Sagittula stellata E-37: one gene and its partner. The protein of the gene in region 1 interacts with the protein of each later gene in a pairwise test. Links are inferred from orthologs where the notes say so. Each region holds a gene or a part of one and is shown on either strand. Other genes may lie near its edges.

Region 1 (11,008 bases):
ATGCGCACGGCCATGTCGAAGCCTTCGGAGATGAGTTCGACGTAGCGGTTGTTCAACACCATGTTCACGGTGATGTCCGGGAATTCGGCCAGAAATTCACCCAGCACGGGGCTCAGGTGGTTCACCCCGAAATCGGTCGCCACGCTGATCCGCAACAGGCCGGAGGGCGCCGACTGCATCGAGGTGACAAGCGCGTCGGCCTCTCCCGCGTCGTTCAGGACGCGACGGGCGCGGTCGTAATACGCCAGCCCGATTTCCGTCGGGGAAACCCGCCGTGTCGTCCGGTTCAGAAGGCGGGCGCCAAGACGCGCTTCCAAACTCGATACGTGCTTGGACACGGCCGACTTGGAAATACCCATCTTCTTTGCCGCATCGGTGAACCCTCCCTGGTCCACCACCGTGGCGAATGCTTCCATTTCGGTCAGACGATCCATTCTCGTCTCCTCGTCCAATCTCGTTCCTGTTGTTTATGCAGGCGAACAGGGGCCGAAATGGGGCGCGGTAAAGACAATAAAGCGGTTTCTGCCCTGACTGGCGAACGAGAGGAAACGGCTTAACCGAGCCGGCAAACGAAAACCCCCGACGCGCGGGCCGGGGGTTTCGTTCAGGTCATGAAGGTCGGATCAGGCGGCTTTGCGACCGTGGGTGCCTTCCTCGATCTCCTCGACGATCTTCGACACGAAGTCCTTCAGGTCGTCGGGCTGGCGGCTGGTGACGATGCCGTTGTCGGCCACGACCGACGTGTCCATCACCTTGGCGCCGGCGTTCTCGAGGTCCGTGCGGATCGAGGTGTAGCAGGTCATCCGGCGACCGGCGACGATGCCTGCCTCGATCAGGACCCAAGGCGCGTGGCAGACCGCGGCGACAACTTTGCCCTGGTCGTGGAACGTACGCACCAGTGCCAGAACCGGCTCCTCGACGCGCAGCAGATCGGGATTGATCTGGCCGCCGGGGATGACAAGCGCGTCGTAGTCATGCGGGTTGGCATCCTCAATCTTCAGGTCGGCCTCGGCCTCGCGGCCCCAGTCGGAGCCTTCCCAGCCCTTGATCGCCTTGCCGTCGAGCGTGGCGACATGCACCTCGGCACCCTTGGCGCGCAGCTGGTCGCGGGGGAATTCCAGTTCCGATTGCTCGAAACCGTGCGTGGAGATGATCAGTACTTTTGCTTCTGCGATATTCGGCATGGGAGCCTCCTGTCGTGTGTTTCATATGCGCGGCGTTGCGTGTCGCGCTCTGACAGATAAACGGACAGACCCCGCGCAGAGTTCCTGCGCGGGGTCCCCGGATCAGCCTTCCGTGGCGGGAGGCGGCGGCGCCTCGGACGTGGTGCCCAGGAAGGGCCGGCGCTGTTTCGGCTTGCCCGCGTCGGGGCCGTACCAGTCCTCGTTGCGGGTGACGATCATGGTCAGCGCCAGCGCGAGGAAGGCCAGCGTCGAGCCCGCCAGCAGGGCGTAATCCGCCGAGCGCAGGATCAGGTAGAGCACCCCGTAAACCACCACCAGCATCGCGCCCAGCACCAGGGCGCGGCGGCCCAGGTTCAGTGCCACGACCCCGAACAGCGTCAGCAGACCGATCACCGCCGCGCTCGACAGCGCGTAGGCCAGCGCAAAGCCCAGGTGTTCGGCGTAGGATACCATCAGCAAAACGAAGGTCGTCTGCGCCAGACCGGCCAGAATGTACTGCACGGGGTGCGCGGGCCGCCCGGTGCCGCGTTCGGTCAACAGGATCGTCAGGAAGGTCAGCGCGATGAACAGGATGCCGTAGCGCGCCGCCCGATAGGCTTTCTGGTAGAAGTCGTTGGGCGTCAGGTATTCCACCCCGAAGGTGGTGCGGCGCGCCGCGTCGTCGGGATCGTCCAGCCCGGCCTGCGGCATCGACCGCGCCAGATGCGGGATCGTCCATTCGGCGGTAAAGCCGTCCTCGGTCACGGTGGACCCATCCGGAAGGAAGGCGCCGGTGAACGACGGATGCGGCCAGTCGCTGGTCATCGTGACACGAGAGGTGCGCCCCACCGGCGACACCATCATGAGCTGCGCGCCGTTCATCCCGAGGCGCATGTCGTAGCGGTCCCGCGCCCTCGGGTCGCCGACCAGCGCCTTCACGCCAGAGCGCTGCGACATGGGTTCCAGCGGCAGCGCTTCGCCACCCTCTTCCAGCCGCGCTTCGCCGCGCAGGGACCGGTTGTTGTAGACGCCGAACCAGACCTCTGCCCGATCCCAGCGCAGCCGCTGGTCGGGGCCGATCAGGCGCTCTGCCGCGGCGGTGTCGAAATCGAAACCGGCATCGACCTGTGCCGTATAGACCGGCACCCGGAAGATCCCGCGCCGCCGTTCCTGCGTCTGCGTCGCGATGTCGACGTCGAAGGCCTCGGGCAGCAGGTGCACCGGCGCGCTTGCCTCCTGCACGGTCTCCCGGAACCGCTCGAACAGGTCATCGCCGGTCTCCGGGTCGGTCTGCACCACACCTGTCTCCGGGTCGATCTTCGGCCGCGACGCCACCCGCGTCACGGTGGTCTCCACCGGGATGACAAGCTGCGGGCCATAGACGTACTGACGGCCACCCCACTCCTCGCCGACGCTGTCGATCGTCGCCTCAGAATAGGACTTCCGGGAATCGATGACCTCCGCCGCGAAGAACAGGGGGATGAACATGAGAAGGGTGAGAAGGCCGACGATCAGGAACCGTCGCCCCGATGATCTGAGCATGGCAATGTCCTCCGATAAATGACTTTGGCCACAATGGCGCGCCCCGTGTGCAGGCGCGCCCTGTCATTTCTGCAGGACCTGTGCAGGCCTGTGCCCGGTCAGAGCGTCGCCGCCAGCCGCACCCCCTGGTCGATGGCACGCTTGGCGTCCAGTTCCGCAGCCACGTCCGCCCCGCCGATCACATGGCAGGTCCGGCCCACCGCCTCAAGCGCATCGGCCAGGCCGCGCGCGCTGACCTGTCCCGCGCACAGCACAACCGTGTCGCAGGCGATGACCTCGGGCCGTTCGCGCGCCTCGCCATGGGAGATGTGCAGGCCAGCGTCGTCGATGCGCTCGTAATTGACGCCCGCCTTCATCTCGACCGCCTTCATCTGCAGCCCCGCGCGGTGGATCCAGCCCGTCGTCTTGCCCAGCCTCTTGCCAGGCTTCTCGGACTTGCGTTGCAGCATCACCACCTCGCGCACCGGCGCGTCGGGCTGCGGCCCCTCGGGCGAAAGGCCGGACCGCGCCTCGGCGGGATCGGTCACGCCCCATTCCCGCATCCAGTCCGGCAGGCTTTCGGTCGGGCTGTCCCCGGTCACGAGGAACTCCGACACGTCGAAACCGATGCCCCCGGCGCCGATCACGGCGACCCTCTTGCCCGCCTCCGCGCCGTGACGCAGCACGTCGATGTAGCCCAGCACCGAAGGATGATCCTGCCCGGGGATCTGCGGATCGCGCGGGGTGACGCCGGTGGCGACGATGATCTCGTCGAAGTCCGCCACGTCCTCCGCCCCCACGCGCCGCCCCAGCGCCAGCGTCACGCCCTTGTCGACCAGCATCGCGCGGAACCAGTCGACCAGCCCGTGGAACTCTTCCTTGCCGGGGATGACCTTGGCCATGTTCAACTGCCCGCCGATCTCCGCCGCCGCATCGAACAGCGTGACGGAATGGCCGCGCTCGGCGCAGGTGATCGCCGCCGACATGCCCGCTGGTCCCGCGCCCACCACAGCCACGGTCTTCGTGATCTCGGCGGGGGCGACCACCAGCTCCGTCTCGAACCCGGCCTTCGGGTTCACCAGACAGGACGACACCTTGCCCGCGAATGTGTGGTCGAGGCAGGCCTGGTTGCAGGCGATGCAGGGCGCGATCAACTCCGGCCGCCCGGCCACCGCCTTGGCGACGAAGTCCGGATCGGCGAGGAATGGCCGCGCCAGCGACACCATGTCGGCGCAGCCCTCCGCCAGCACCTCTTCCGCCACCTCCGGCGTGTTGATCCGGTTCGAACAGATCAGCGGCACGCCGACCTTGCCCATCAGCTTTTGCGTGACCCAGGCGAAAGCCCGGCGCGGCACCGACGTGGCGATGGTCGGCACCCGCGCCTCGTGCCAGCCGATGCCGGTGTTGATGATCGACGCGCCCGCCGCCTCCACCGCCTGAGCAAGCTGCACGACCTCCTCATGGGTCGAACCGTTGGGGACGAGGTCGATCATCGACAGCCGGTAGATCAGGATGAAGTCCGCGCCCACCGCCGCGCGCACGCGCTTCACCACCTCCACCGGCAGCCGCATCCGGTTCTCGTAAGACCCGCCCCAGCGGTCGGTGCGCTTGTTGGTGTGGGTCACGAGGAACTGGTTCAGGAAATACCCTTCCGAGCCCATGACCTCCACGCCGTCATAGCCCGCCTCGCGGGCACGCGCGGCGGCGGTGGCGATGTCGCCGATCTGCTTCTCGATCCCTTCCTCGTCCAGCTCCTTCGGCGGGAAGGGGCTGATCGGGGACTTCACCGGGCTGGGCGCCACGCAATCGGGACCGTAGGCATAGCGGCCCGCATGTAGGATCTGCATGGCGATCCGCCCGCCCGCCTCGTGCACGCGGTCAGTGACGATGCGGTGGTTGGCGATGTCCTGAGGGGTGTAAAGACCCGCCGCGCCGGGAAAGACGCCGCCCTCGTTGTTGGGCGCCATGCCGCCCGTCACCATCAGCCCGACGCCGCCCCGCGCCCGGGTCGCGTAGAACTCCGCCACCCGGTTCCAGTCGCCCCGCTCTTCGAGGTTGGTGTGCATCGACCCCATCAGCACGCGGTTCCTCAGCGTGACATGCCCAAGGTCGAGCGGGCGCAGCAGGTGCGGATATGACGTCATGTGTGGACCTCCCTCTTTGGCTGGCACCACACACCATGACCCGCCCGGCGTCCACGTCAACGTGACGTCATGGGCGGGACGGGATGTGTCGCAAAGGCAGCCCGGCGACGACGGCCCGCGCCCGCATGAAGTGCGCGTGTCATCCCGGGAGATGGGCCGCGAAGACGACCGCCCCCGTCAGCCGTCCTGGCTTCGCGCCCGAAAGCATCCCAGGGGTCCGCTCTCCCTTGCGTTTCTCCGGCGCGGATCTCCCTCCCGACCGCGCCGCGCCACGGCAGCCGAAGGCGGACCGGCTCCCTTCATCTTGGTGCAAAATACCTCGGGGGAGCCCCGCAGGGGCGGGGGCAGCGCCCCCCCCCTCTCGCGGACACGAAAAAGGCGGCGCACCGTCCCCCGGCGCGCCGCCCCTGTTAGCGGTTCCCGTCCAACCCTATTCCGCCGCATCGCGCCGGGGCAGAACCCAGCCCGGGCGCACGTAATGGCAGGTGTAGCCGTGCGGGATGCGCTGCAGGTAATCCTGGTGCTCGGGCTCGGCTTCCCAGAAATCGCCCACCGGCTCCACCTCCGTCACCACCTTGCCGGGCCACAGCCCGGAGGCATCGACGTCGCGGATCGTCTCAAGCGCCTCGTCGCGTTGCGCTTCGTTCACGTAGTAGATGGCCGACCGGTAGGACATGCCCCGGTCGTTGCCCTGCCGGTTCGGCGTGGTGGGATCGTGGATCTGGAAGAAGAACTCCAGCAGGCGCCGGTAGCTCGTCTTCTCCGGATCGAAGAGGATCTCAATCCCCTCCGCATGTGTCCCGTGGTTGCGGTAGGTCGCGTTCGGCACGTCCCCCCCGGTATAGCCCACGCGGGTCTTTTCCACCCCCGGCAGCTTGCGGATCAGGTCCTGCATACCCCAGAAGCAGCCCCCCGCCAGTACGGCACGTTCGGTCATCGGATGTCCTCCAGTTCGGCGAATGCCTTATAATATGTTGCGTGTTGCGCCCGAAACCAGCGGATTGCCTCGGGCCACTGCCTGCGGATCGTGAAGCAGGCCTTGGGGTTGTCCTTGCGATACCAGTAGCCCTTTTCAGCCTGCCCGCTGCCATGCCCCGGTGTAACTTTCAGACGGCGTGCCAAAGTGTCTTGGTGGTCACGCAACAGACGCGCGCCGTCCGGGCCCTCCGGTTTGACGTAGACCGAAGCCTTGTCCTGCGACAACGACAGCACAAGGACAACTGCGCCGTCGGCCAGCGGGACCACACGCTCCCATCCGGAGCGGCGCGAAACGATTTCCGGCGCCTCCTTGTCGAGCAGAGCATAAAGCTCTGCCCGTTGCCCCGAAAGGTCAGTGTTCATCCCGGTTGCTCCACCTGGTCAATGTAGTCGCCGTAGCCCTCGGCCTCCATGTCGTCGCGGTGGACGAAGCGCAGCGAGGCCGAGTTGATGCAGTAGCGCAGCCCGCCCCGATCCATGGGCCCGTCGGGAAAGACATGCCCCAGATGGCTGTCGCCATGGCGGGAACGGACCTCAGTCCGGATCATGCCGTGGGTGGTGTCGCGCAATTCGACGACGTTGTCGGGTTCGATGGGTTTCACGAAGCTGGGCCAGCCGCAGCCCGATTCGTACTTCGAGGCGCTGGCGAACAGCGGCTCTCCGGAAACCACGTCGACATAAATGCCGGGCTCCTTGTTGGAGAGGTATTCCCCGGTGCCCGGACGCTCCGTACCGCTTTGCTGCGTGACGCGGTACTGCTCTGGCGTCAACGTGGCGATAACATCCGGTCTGCGTTCATATTTTGGCATCTGCGTCCTCCTGTGCAGTCTGCAACGGAAGATGGGGCCTGTTGCGAATAAGCAAAGCCCCGCCGAAACATCGTACACATGAATGTGGGCAGCCTTGCGCCAAAAAGGTTCACCTGTCATGAAACAGGCGGGTGACAACGCTTTCTCCCAAGAACACGCAAGTCGCCTCGGGCGCGGAGATGGCAGCTCTGCGCCCGTCAATACCCCTCCGGACATCAACGGCTTGCGGCGCATCGTTCCGAAGCCCCGCTTTCGCGGGAACCTGTACATTTCGAGTGAATGCGTATTGGCAGCACGTCCCCCACTCGGCAAATCGGACTCCATCACGGAATGAACGCTCGCGCAAGAGTCACATTGCCGTGGCGTTCACTGTTTTTTGCGGCAAACCGGAAAATGTGACCGAACTGCCGCGCCCCGTCAGCCACTGCCACGCAGGCGCTTCACCGCCCAGCGGGCCGCGTCCTGCACGCCCGGGTCCGGATCGTCGCACAGCCGTTGGGCCACCGGCTCCAGCGCGGCCCGGCCGGAGTTCCCCACGGCGTACATCACGTTGCGCACCATGCGGTCGCGCCCGATGCGCTTGATCGGAGAGCCGGAGAACCGCGCCCGGAACCCCGCGTCGTCCAGCGCCGCCAGATCGGCCAGCGGCGGGGCAAGCAGGTCGTCGCGGGCGTGGTACTTCACCTCCTGCGCGACGCCCGCGAACTTGTTCCACGGGCAGACCGCAAGGCAGTCGTCGCAGCCGTAGATGCGGTTGCCCAGCCCGGGACGCAGCGCCTCGTCCACCGGGCCCTTGTGTTCGATCGTGAGGTAGGAAATGCAGCGCCGCGCATCCAGCTTGTAGGGCGCGGGGAAAGCATCGGTCGGGCAGACGTCAAGGCAACGGCGGCACGACCCGCAGTGATCCACCTCCGCCCCGTCCGGCGACAGGTCGAGCGTGGTGAAGATGCAGCCGAGGAAGAACCAGGATCCCAGCCGGCGCGACACGAGGTTGGTGTGCTTGCCCTGCCAGCCCAGACCGGCGGCCTGCCCCAGCGGTTTCTCCATCACCGGCGCGGTGTCGACGAAGACCTTGATCTCCGGCCCTGTCGTGCCCTCCGCTTCCGCCGACTCGATCAGCCAACGGCCCAGCCGCTTGAGCCGCTTCTTGACCACGTCGTGATAGTCGCGATGCCGGGCGTAGACGCTGACCGCACCGCAGTCGGGTTGTTGCAGAACCGCCAGCGGGTCCTCATCCGGACCGTAGTCCTCTGCCAGCATGACGACCGACCGCGCCTCGGGCCAGAGCGCTGCGGGATCGCCGCGCCAGTGCATCCGCTCCGCCAGCCAGCCCATCTGCCCGTGATAGCCCGCGTCGACAAAGGCCTGAAGGCGCGACATCACCTCCGGCAGGTCGGCCACGCGGGCGACACGGCACTCGGAAAACCCGACCTCTGCCGCCTGCCGTTTCAGCGCTGCCGTCAGATCCTGCACGCGACCCCCCGTTCCTCTCTGCCCGAAGTGCCCTGCGCGCCATCGCCGGCGATCAGCGTCCGGCCACCGGCCTCAGAAATCGAGGTCGGCGTAGTGGGCGGGCGGCGGGAAACCCGGCACCTGGTCGGCAAGGATCGACCGGAAGGCGGGGCGCGACTTGATCTTCGCGTACCAGTCCTTGACCACCGACGACCGGTTCCAGTCCACGTCCGAGATGTAGTCCAGCGACGACAGATGCGCGGCAGCGGCGAAATCGGCCAGCGTCATCGAATCTCCCGCCAGCCAGCGGCGGTGGTCCAGCAGCCACGCCATGTAATCGAGGTGGTACTTGACCGCCTTGGCGCCCGACTTCACGTTGCCGCTGTCCGGGAAACCGGCCTTCATCAACTTCTTGTTCACCCGCTCGTACAGCAGCTTCGACGTGACCTCGTGGTGGAACTTGTCGTCGAACCAGCCCACCAACCGGCGCACCTCGTAACGCGCATCGGCCGAGCGCGGCATCAGCGACGGTTCGGGATACTTCTCCTCGATCCATTCGCAGATCGCGGCCGACTCCGCCATCGTCTTACCGTCGATCCGGATCACCGGAACCTTGGCCGCCGGGTTGCGGCGCAGGAAGTCCGGGTCCTGCTCCCAGTAGCGTTCCTCCACCAGCTCGCATTCGATCTTCTTCTCGGCGAGGCTCAACCGCACCTTGCGGCAGAACGGTGAAAGAGGAACGTGATAAAGCTTGGCCATTTAAGTCCTGTATGGTCGGGGAGCCCCTCTCTAATAGAGGTCAAGACGACCGGGATTCAAGCACCTCCCCGCGTCCCGGCGCAGTGGCGCCGGCCCGCTGCTCATCCTTCGAAACAGTCGTCGCGCCCGTCGGCGGCAATCGTCGCCGCGCCGTCCCGGATCGACCGTGCCCGCCGGTCGACCGCGTTCGAGGGCCGGCCTGCGTTGCGCTCCTTCGGGTTGGGCAGGACCGCCGCCAGCAGCGCCGCCTGCCGCGCGCTCAACGCGTCCGCGCTCACCCCGAAGTAGTGCTGTGCGGCCGCCTCGACGCCAAAGACGCCCTCGCCGAATTCCGCCACGTTCAGATAGACCTCAAGAATACGCCGCTTCGACCACATGGCCTCCACCATGGGGGTCATGCCGGCTTCCAGCCCCTTGCGCAGCCATGATCGGTCCTGCCAGAGGTACACGTTCTTGACGACCTGCTGGCTGATGGTTGACCCGCCGCGCGCCGCCCCTTCCGAGATCGCCGCCCGGATGGCGCCCATGTCAAAGCCCCAATGTTCGCAGAAGTTGGCGTCCTCCGCCGCCACGGCGGACCGCGCCATGACCGGCGCGATGTCGTCCATGTCGACCCAGTCGCGCTCCAGCCCGCCCAGCCGCGACCGCTCCACCCACATGGTGTGCGTCATCGGCGGGTCGACCACGCTGAACAGCGCCACCGCCACGACCATCAGTCCTGCCATCAACACCACCCCCCGCAGCACAAGTCTGCGCAGCCTCCGTTTCAGGGGAAGCTTGCCCGCCGTGCGCGCCTTGTCGCTCTTTGTCTTCCGCGCGTCCGTCTTGCGCGCCGCTTTTGCCCGTCTTGCCATGCCCCTTGTCTACACCGACGGGCGGCAGGAACGAGAGCAAAAAAGGAGCGCCCCAAAGGACGCTCCGACGCCCGCCGAGCCGGCCAGGCACATCACTCGTAACCGTCAAAAGGGAACCGTCTACCCACATATGCACTATCGCTTGAGAAGGTGGCCCGGGCCGTGCGCAAAAGTGGCGATAAAGAGGTTTTTGACCCTGCGTCAACCAGTTTTGCGTATTTCGTAGTCCCGCTTTATCCCTTCGGTTGCGCGCCCCCAGTCGCTTTCACGCATACGTTTCTGATGGGCTTCGAAAGCGTCGGAATCGGTGAACAGCTCGGCGACTCGCCAGGTAAGCGGGCCGTCAGGCTCCACCTCGAATGACAGGCAACCCGGTTCCGCCCGGGTCAGCGCCACATGCGCGGGCAACGCCTGCCGCACCCGCTCTGCCTCTGCCGCGTCGGCGCACAGCAGACGCCCCGTCAGTTCGATCATATCGCTTCCTCCACGCACGTCCGCGGCCCATGAAAAACGCCGCGCCCCAAGTCGGCCACTCAGGTTGCCGCATACAAACGGCAGGGACGGGTCGTCCGTTTTCCCCTATTGGGGGCCGGAAACCGTCAGTTCTCCCACGTCCGCCAGAAAGACGATCCATGGCGTTCCTGTAGCTCAGTCCTTGGTGAACTCCATTCGGTAGATCACTTCCTCCCCGGTCGCCGGGTCGATCCCGGGCGCGCCGCTGATGACCAGCCGGTCTCCTTCCAGCGTGAAAGGTCGGTCCAGCGCCCCCTGCCAGTTCGGGTTCCACGAACCGTCAACCTCGTGAATGACCCGATTGCCTTCGAGACGGTAGGTTGCGACATACGCCAGCATGTCATCGAACAGCTTGGCTTTCTCCTCCACCGTCCATGCCTGTGACGTCGGCGGAAAACGATCGCGACGGAATACGGATGCCATCATCCTCCCACAGCGATGGTATGCGATGTAGCCTATGGGCGAAGGTCCCAGGGCGTCGGTGGTTTCTCCGGTCGCCACCGATGTGCGGGTCCACGCGTCCATCCGCCACGAACCGATCAATTCCTCACCGTCCGCCATGAGCTGTTCCTTCGGCCAATGCTGTCTCGGATCATGGCCGCTGACCCCTCCCGTGACAAGCGCAGTTGGCGGAGGGCCATTAGGCACCGGACACGCTCCCGACGTCCCGGACGTGGTCGGGGCCTTGGTGGCGGTCGTTCCGCCCGGCCCTTCACTTGGCCCGAAAGCGTTGTCGGCCCCAATGACCAAAATCGAAATCATGCGCCCGCGCCCCGCCAGACTGCCCCCGGGACGGCAAAACAATTCCGGCGAGA
Region 2 (4,851 bases), 2.4 Mb from region 1 along the record:
GCCAGGGCGTTGACCGCCAGTGCCCGGTCGAGCCGCAGTGCCGAGATCACCGCCATCACACCCATCGCGTTCATCGCGAAGTGCCGCCCCGGCACCATCACCTTGAACAACAGTGGAACGCGCCACGCCCGGCCCGTTGCCACGGTGCAGGCGTCCATGACCTGGACCGAGGTCAGGCGGTGATGCGTGCCCGCCGTTTCGCCGAAGGAGATCGACTTCCGTGCAGTCTCGGCGGCCTTGTCGCGCAGGATGCCGCTGACCGCCAGATCGCCGTTGTAGATCGCGATTCCGTCCGGCTCCAGCCCCTCGAAGATCGACGCCTTTTCCCGCGCGATGCCTTCGAGGTTCTCGAAGGCGGCAAGGTGCGCGGGCGCGACGATGGTGACCATCGCGACATGCGGCCGGGCCATGCGGGCCAGCGGTGCGATTTCTCCGGGATGGTTCATGCCGATCTCGATCACCGCGAAATCGGCGTCCTTCGGCATCCGCGCCAGCGTCAGCGGCACGCCCCAGTGGTTGTTGTAGGATTTCTCGGCCGCGTGGACCGTGCCCTGCTCCGACAGCACCGTGCGCAGCATCTCCTTGGTAGAGGTCTTCCCCACCGATCCGGTCACTGCCACGACACGCCCGCCGAACCGCGCGCGGGCTGCTTCGCCCAACGCTTCAAGTCCGGTCTGCACGTCATCGACCAGCAACAGCTTTTCAGAGTTGTCCACACCCTCGGGAATGCGGCTGACCAGCGCCGCAGCCGCGCCTTTCTCAAGCGCCTGAGCGACGAAGTCATGCCCGTCCCGCGCCGCCTTCAGCGCCACGAACAGATCACCGGGTGCGATGCTGCGCGTGTCGATCGACACGCCCGACGCCACCCAGTCTGACGCCACGCGTCCGCCGGTGGCCGCCGCCGCCTCTGCCGCCGTCCAGAGCATCACAGGCCCTTTCCGTCCAATGCCGACACGGCAACGCTGGCCTGCTCCGCGTCGTCGAAGGGAAAGACCGTGTCACCCACGATCTGCCCGCTTTCATGCCCCTTGCCGCAAATGAGCAGGGCATCCCCCGGCCCGAGGGCGTCGACGCCGCGCAGGATCGCTTCTGCCCGGTCGCCCACTTCCAGCGCCTCCGGGGCGCCCTCCATGACCATGGCGCGGATCGACGCCGGGTCCTCCGAGCGCGGGTTGTCGTCCGTCACGATCACGCTGTCGGCGAACTCTGCCGCCGCCTGACCCATCAGGAGCCGCTTGCCCTTGTCCCGGTCGCCGCCGGCCCCGACAATGGCCACGAGCCGTCCCATGACATGCGGGCGCAGCGCCTTGATGGCCGTCGCCACCGCATCCGGCGTATGGGCATAGTCGACGAAGACCGCCGCGCCATTGTCGCGCATCGCGGCAAGCTGCATGCGCCCGCGCACCGTGCCAAGCATCGGCAACACATCGAAGACGTCGTCCGGGTCGCCGCCGCAGGCGATGACCAGCCCCGCCGCCAGCAGGACGTTGTCGGCCTGGAAACCGCCGATCAGGCCAAGCCGCTCCTGACGCACTTCGCCCTCGAAACTCAGCCGGATCTCCTGGCCCGTGGCGTCGAAGCGCTGCGCCTCCAGACAGATGTCCGCAGCTTCGCGGCCCACGGTCAGCACCTCCTGCCCGCGCGCCCGCGCAATCGCCACCATGTCGACGCCGCGCGGATCGTCGATGTTGATGACGGCCACCCCGTCCTCCGGAAGGACACGGGCGAAAAGCCCCGCCTTTGCGGCAAAGTAGTCCTCGAAGCTCGCGTGATAGTCGAGGTGATCCTGCGTGAAGTTCGTGAACCCCGCCGCCATCAGTTGCACCCCGTCGAGCCGCCGCTGCGACAAGCCGTGGGACGAGGCCTCCATCGCGGCGTGGGTCACGCCCGACTCCGCCGCACCGGCCAGCATCCGGTGCAAGGTGATTGGCTCCGGCGTGGTGTGTTTCAGCGGCGCGGTCCAGTCGCCCTCGACCCCCGTGGTGCCCAAGTTGACCGCGCGCAATCCCAGCTCCTGCCAGATCTGACGCGTGAAGGTCGCCACGGACGTCTTGCCGTTGGTCCCGGTCACCGCCACCATGGTCTCGGGCTGCGCGCCGAACCACAGGGCGGATGTATAGGCCAGCGCCTGGCGCGGATCTTCGGCCACGATCAGCGCCGCGTCGGCACCGCCCAGCACATCCGCGGCGATCTTCGCCCCGGCGGCATCCGTCAGCACCGCCCCCGCGCCCATCCGCAGCGCGTACTGGATGAATTCGGCCCCGTGGACGCGCGTGCCCGGCAGGGCGGCGAACAGGTAACCTTCCCGCACATCGCGGCTGTCGACAGCAAGGTCGGTGACCTTGACGTCGCGCCCGCCCCGGGCCGTCAGGCCCAGATCCCTCAGGCTTTTCACCACTGTCCCGTCAGACGACATCTTAGATTTCCCGGCTTTTCGCTGGCACATTTCCCCCTGCCCCGGCGGCGGCCAGATCCCTAGTCCGAGGCATTCATGCTCATGTCCAATTGCCCCGTTTCATAGTCCGGACGCAAGCCCAACAGCGGCGCGATCCTGCCGATCATCTCGGCCGCGACCGGCACTGCCGTCCAGCCCGCGGTGCGGCGCGGCTTGGCGCCCGAGGTCTCCACCGGTTCGTCCAGCGTCACCACCAGCACGTATTTCGGATCGTTTGCCGGGAAGATCGAGGCGAAGGTCGCGATGACCTTGTCCTTGTAGTAACCGCCCCCGCGCTCCTTCGGTTTGTCCGCCGTGCCGGTCTTGCCGCCCACGTGGTAGCCGGGCACCTCCGCGAAGGAGGCCGTGCCGTCCTCGCTGGCCACAACCTGCCGCAGCATGTGCAGCGCATCATGGGCCACATCCTCGCGCAGGATCACATCCTGGTAACGCGGGCCGGACTGCTTCAGCAGCGTCGGTTTCACGATGTGACCGCCGTTGGCGATGGCCGCGTATCCGGCCGCAAGGTGCAGCGGTGTCGTGGAAATCCCGTGCCCGTAAGAAATCGTCACCGCCGAAAGATCGGTCCAGCGCGACGGCCAGAGCGGCTTGCCCCCGGAGGCCTCGACGATCTCCAGCGGCGTCGCGTCGAACAGGCCCAAAGCCTTCAGGAAGTCCTGCTGGCGGGTCGGGCCGATGGCCAGCGCCAGCTTGCCCGTGCCCCGGTTCGAGGACTTCACGATGATCTTCTCGACCGACAGCTTGCCGTAGTTGTGGTTCTGGAACTCGCCGATCCGGTGGCCCCCGACCTTGAAGGGCGGCGAGGTGTCGATCACCGTGCTCGAATTGACCAGCCCAAGCTGCATGGCCTGCGCGGCGGCGAAGATCTTGAAGGTCGAGCCCAGCTCGTACACGCCCTGTACCGCACGGTTGAACAGCGGCGAGTCGGACGGGCTGCCTTCGGTCGGCGGGCGCGGACGGTCGTTCGGGTCGAAATCCGGCAGCGACACGATGGCCAGCACCTCTCCGGTGTGCACATCCAGAAGGACAGAGGCCGCGCCCCTGGCGTTCATCAGTTTCATACCCGCGTTCAGCACTTCCTCTGCCGCCGCCTGAACCGTCAGGTCGATGGACAGGGTCAGCGGCACACCCTCGCGGGCGGGATCGCGCAGGTCCTTGTCAAAGAACTTCTCGATCCCCGCGGTGCCGATCACCTCTGCGGAATGCACACCCTCTGCCCCGAAGGAGGCACCGCCCAGAACGTGCGATGCCAGTGCGCCGTTGGGATAAAGCCGCATCTCGCGCGGACCGAACAGCAGCCCCGGCTCACCGATGTCATGCACGGCCTGCATCTGCTCGGGGCTCAGTTTCTTCTTCACCCACAGGAACTTGCGCTTGGGGTCCATGAACCGCTTGGCCAGCTTCTCGCCGTCGAGATCCGGGAAGATCTCGGCCAACCGCAATGCCGCGCGCTCCGGGTCGATCATCTGGTTGGGGTGCGCATAAAGCGAATGCGTCGACATGTTGGTCGCAAGGATACGCCCGTGGCGGTCCACGATGTCGGCGCGGCTGGCGATGATCGAGGCGCCCGAGGTCTGGGCCCGCGGCTCTTCGGGTTCGGAGGCCGACAACATGCCCATGCGCGCCCCGATCACCCCGTAGGCACAGAAGAACATCATCGCCAGCACCAGCAGCCGGCCCTCGGCGCGCAGGCGCATCCTGTCGCGCATCGCCTCGTGGCGGATGCGGCGGTTTTCCTTCTCGATGGCGTCCGGGTTCTCGCCCTTGCGACGGGCTTCGAGAATGCGCGCCAACGGGCGCAACGGCACGCGTGTCATGGGTTGGTCGCTCCCCTCGTGGTGACTTCCTCGACCCCGTCCAGGGTCAGCTCCGGCGGCAGCGGATAGGCCACCTGCACGATCAGCCCGAACTGGTCGGGACGCAGGGACAGAAGCTGCAGCTTGTCGAAGTTCATCTCGGCCAGGTCGCGCAAACGGTCGGGGCGGTTGAGATAGGCCCACTCCGCCCTCAGGATCGACAGCCGTTCGCGCGCCGCGCCGATTTCGCGGCGCAGTCCGGCGACGTGGTCCAGCTCGTCCTGCGTCTGGTAGTTCTCGCGGTAGGCCCAGTAGCCCGAGCCGATCACCGCCAGCGCCGAAAGGATGAACAACAGCGTGCGCATATCAGTTTTTCCCCTTTGTAGTCGCTTTGAGCATGGGCATGGCAATCTCGTCCGCGGCGACCGCCTCGGCGGGCAGGTCGGTGCGGCGCGCCACGCGAAGCTTGGCTGACCGTGCGCGCGGGTTCGCGGTCAGCTCGTCCTTGTCCGGTCCGACGGCCTTGCGCGTGACGATCTCGAACGGCGCCTCGGCCTCGGGCGTCTCGGTGGCATACCGGTTGACGTGGCGTTTCCTGTC

Evidence for each region.
Region 2: the proteins of mtgA (region 1) and ABFK29_RS08055 interact in binary tests that used the Escherichia coli proteins (3 or more experiments, as listed by UniProt). The link is inferred for Sagittula stellata E-37 from one-to-one orthologs.

Annotation. Positions count from the first base shown.
Region 1 is NZ_CP155729.1:4,116,917-4,127,924, forward strand. Bases 7,805-10,757 are described here. They hold mtgA (monofunctional biosynthetic peptidoglycan transglycosylase), read right to left. Parts: upstream 9,681-10,757; coding sequence 8,928-9,680; downstream 7,805-8,927. Other genes in these bases: queG (tRNA epoxyqueuosine(34) reductase QueG), read right to left, coding at 7,805-8,088; ABFK29_RS19650 (glutathione S-transferase family protein), read right to left, coding at 8,161-8,826; ABFK29_RS19660 (putative quinol monooxygenase), read right to left, coding at 9,882-10,154; ABFK29_RS19665 (lipocalin-like domain-containing protein), read right to left, coding at 10,329-10,754. Also shown: ABFK29_RS19610 (LysR family transcriptional regulator), read right to left, coding at 1-434; ABFK29_RS19615 (type 1 glutamine amidotransferase domain-containing protein), read right to left, coding at 624-1,184; cell envelope integrity protein CreD, read right to left, coding at 1,287-2,705; ABFK29_RS19625 (NADPH-dependent 2,4-dienoyl-CoA reductase), read right to left, coding at 2,804-4,828; peptide-methionine (S)-S-oxide reductase MsrA, read right to left, coding at 5,259-5,765; ABFK29_RS19635 (hypothetical protein), read right to left, coding at 5,762-6,169; peptide-methionine (R)-S-oxide reductase MsrB, read right to left, coding at 6,166-6,615; more of queG, read right to left, coding at 7,033-7,804. UniProt on the Escherichia coli protein: Peptidoglycan polymerase that catalyzes glycan chain elongation from lipid-linked precursors. May play a role in peptidoglycan assembly during cell division in collaboration with other cell division proteins.
Region 2 is NZ_CP155729.1:1,676,017-1,680,867, reverse strand. The notes cover bases 1,875-4,851. They hold ABFK29_RS08055 (peptidoglycan D,D-transpeptidase FtsI family protein), read right to left. Parts: upstream 4,273-4,851; coding sequence 2,476-4,272; downstream 1,875-2,475. Other genes in these bases: rsmH (16S rRNA (cytosine(1402)-N(4))-methyltransferase RsmH), read right to left, coding at 4,618-4,851; ftsL (cell division protein FtsL), read right to left, coding at 4,269-4,616; ABFK29_RS08060 (UDP-N-acetylmuramoyl-L-alanyl-D-glutamate--2,6-diaminopimelate ligase), read right to left, coding at 1,875-2,416. Outside these bases: ABFK29_RS08065 (UDP-N-acetylmuramoyl-tripeptide--D-alanyl-D-alanine ligase), read right to left, coding at 1-929; more of ABFK29_RS08060, read right to left, coding at 926-1,874. UniProt on the Escherichia coli protein: Essential cell division protein that catalyzes cross-linking of the peptidoglycan cell wall at the division septum. Required for localization of FtsN.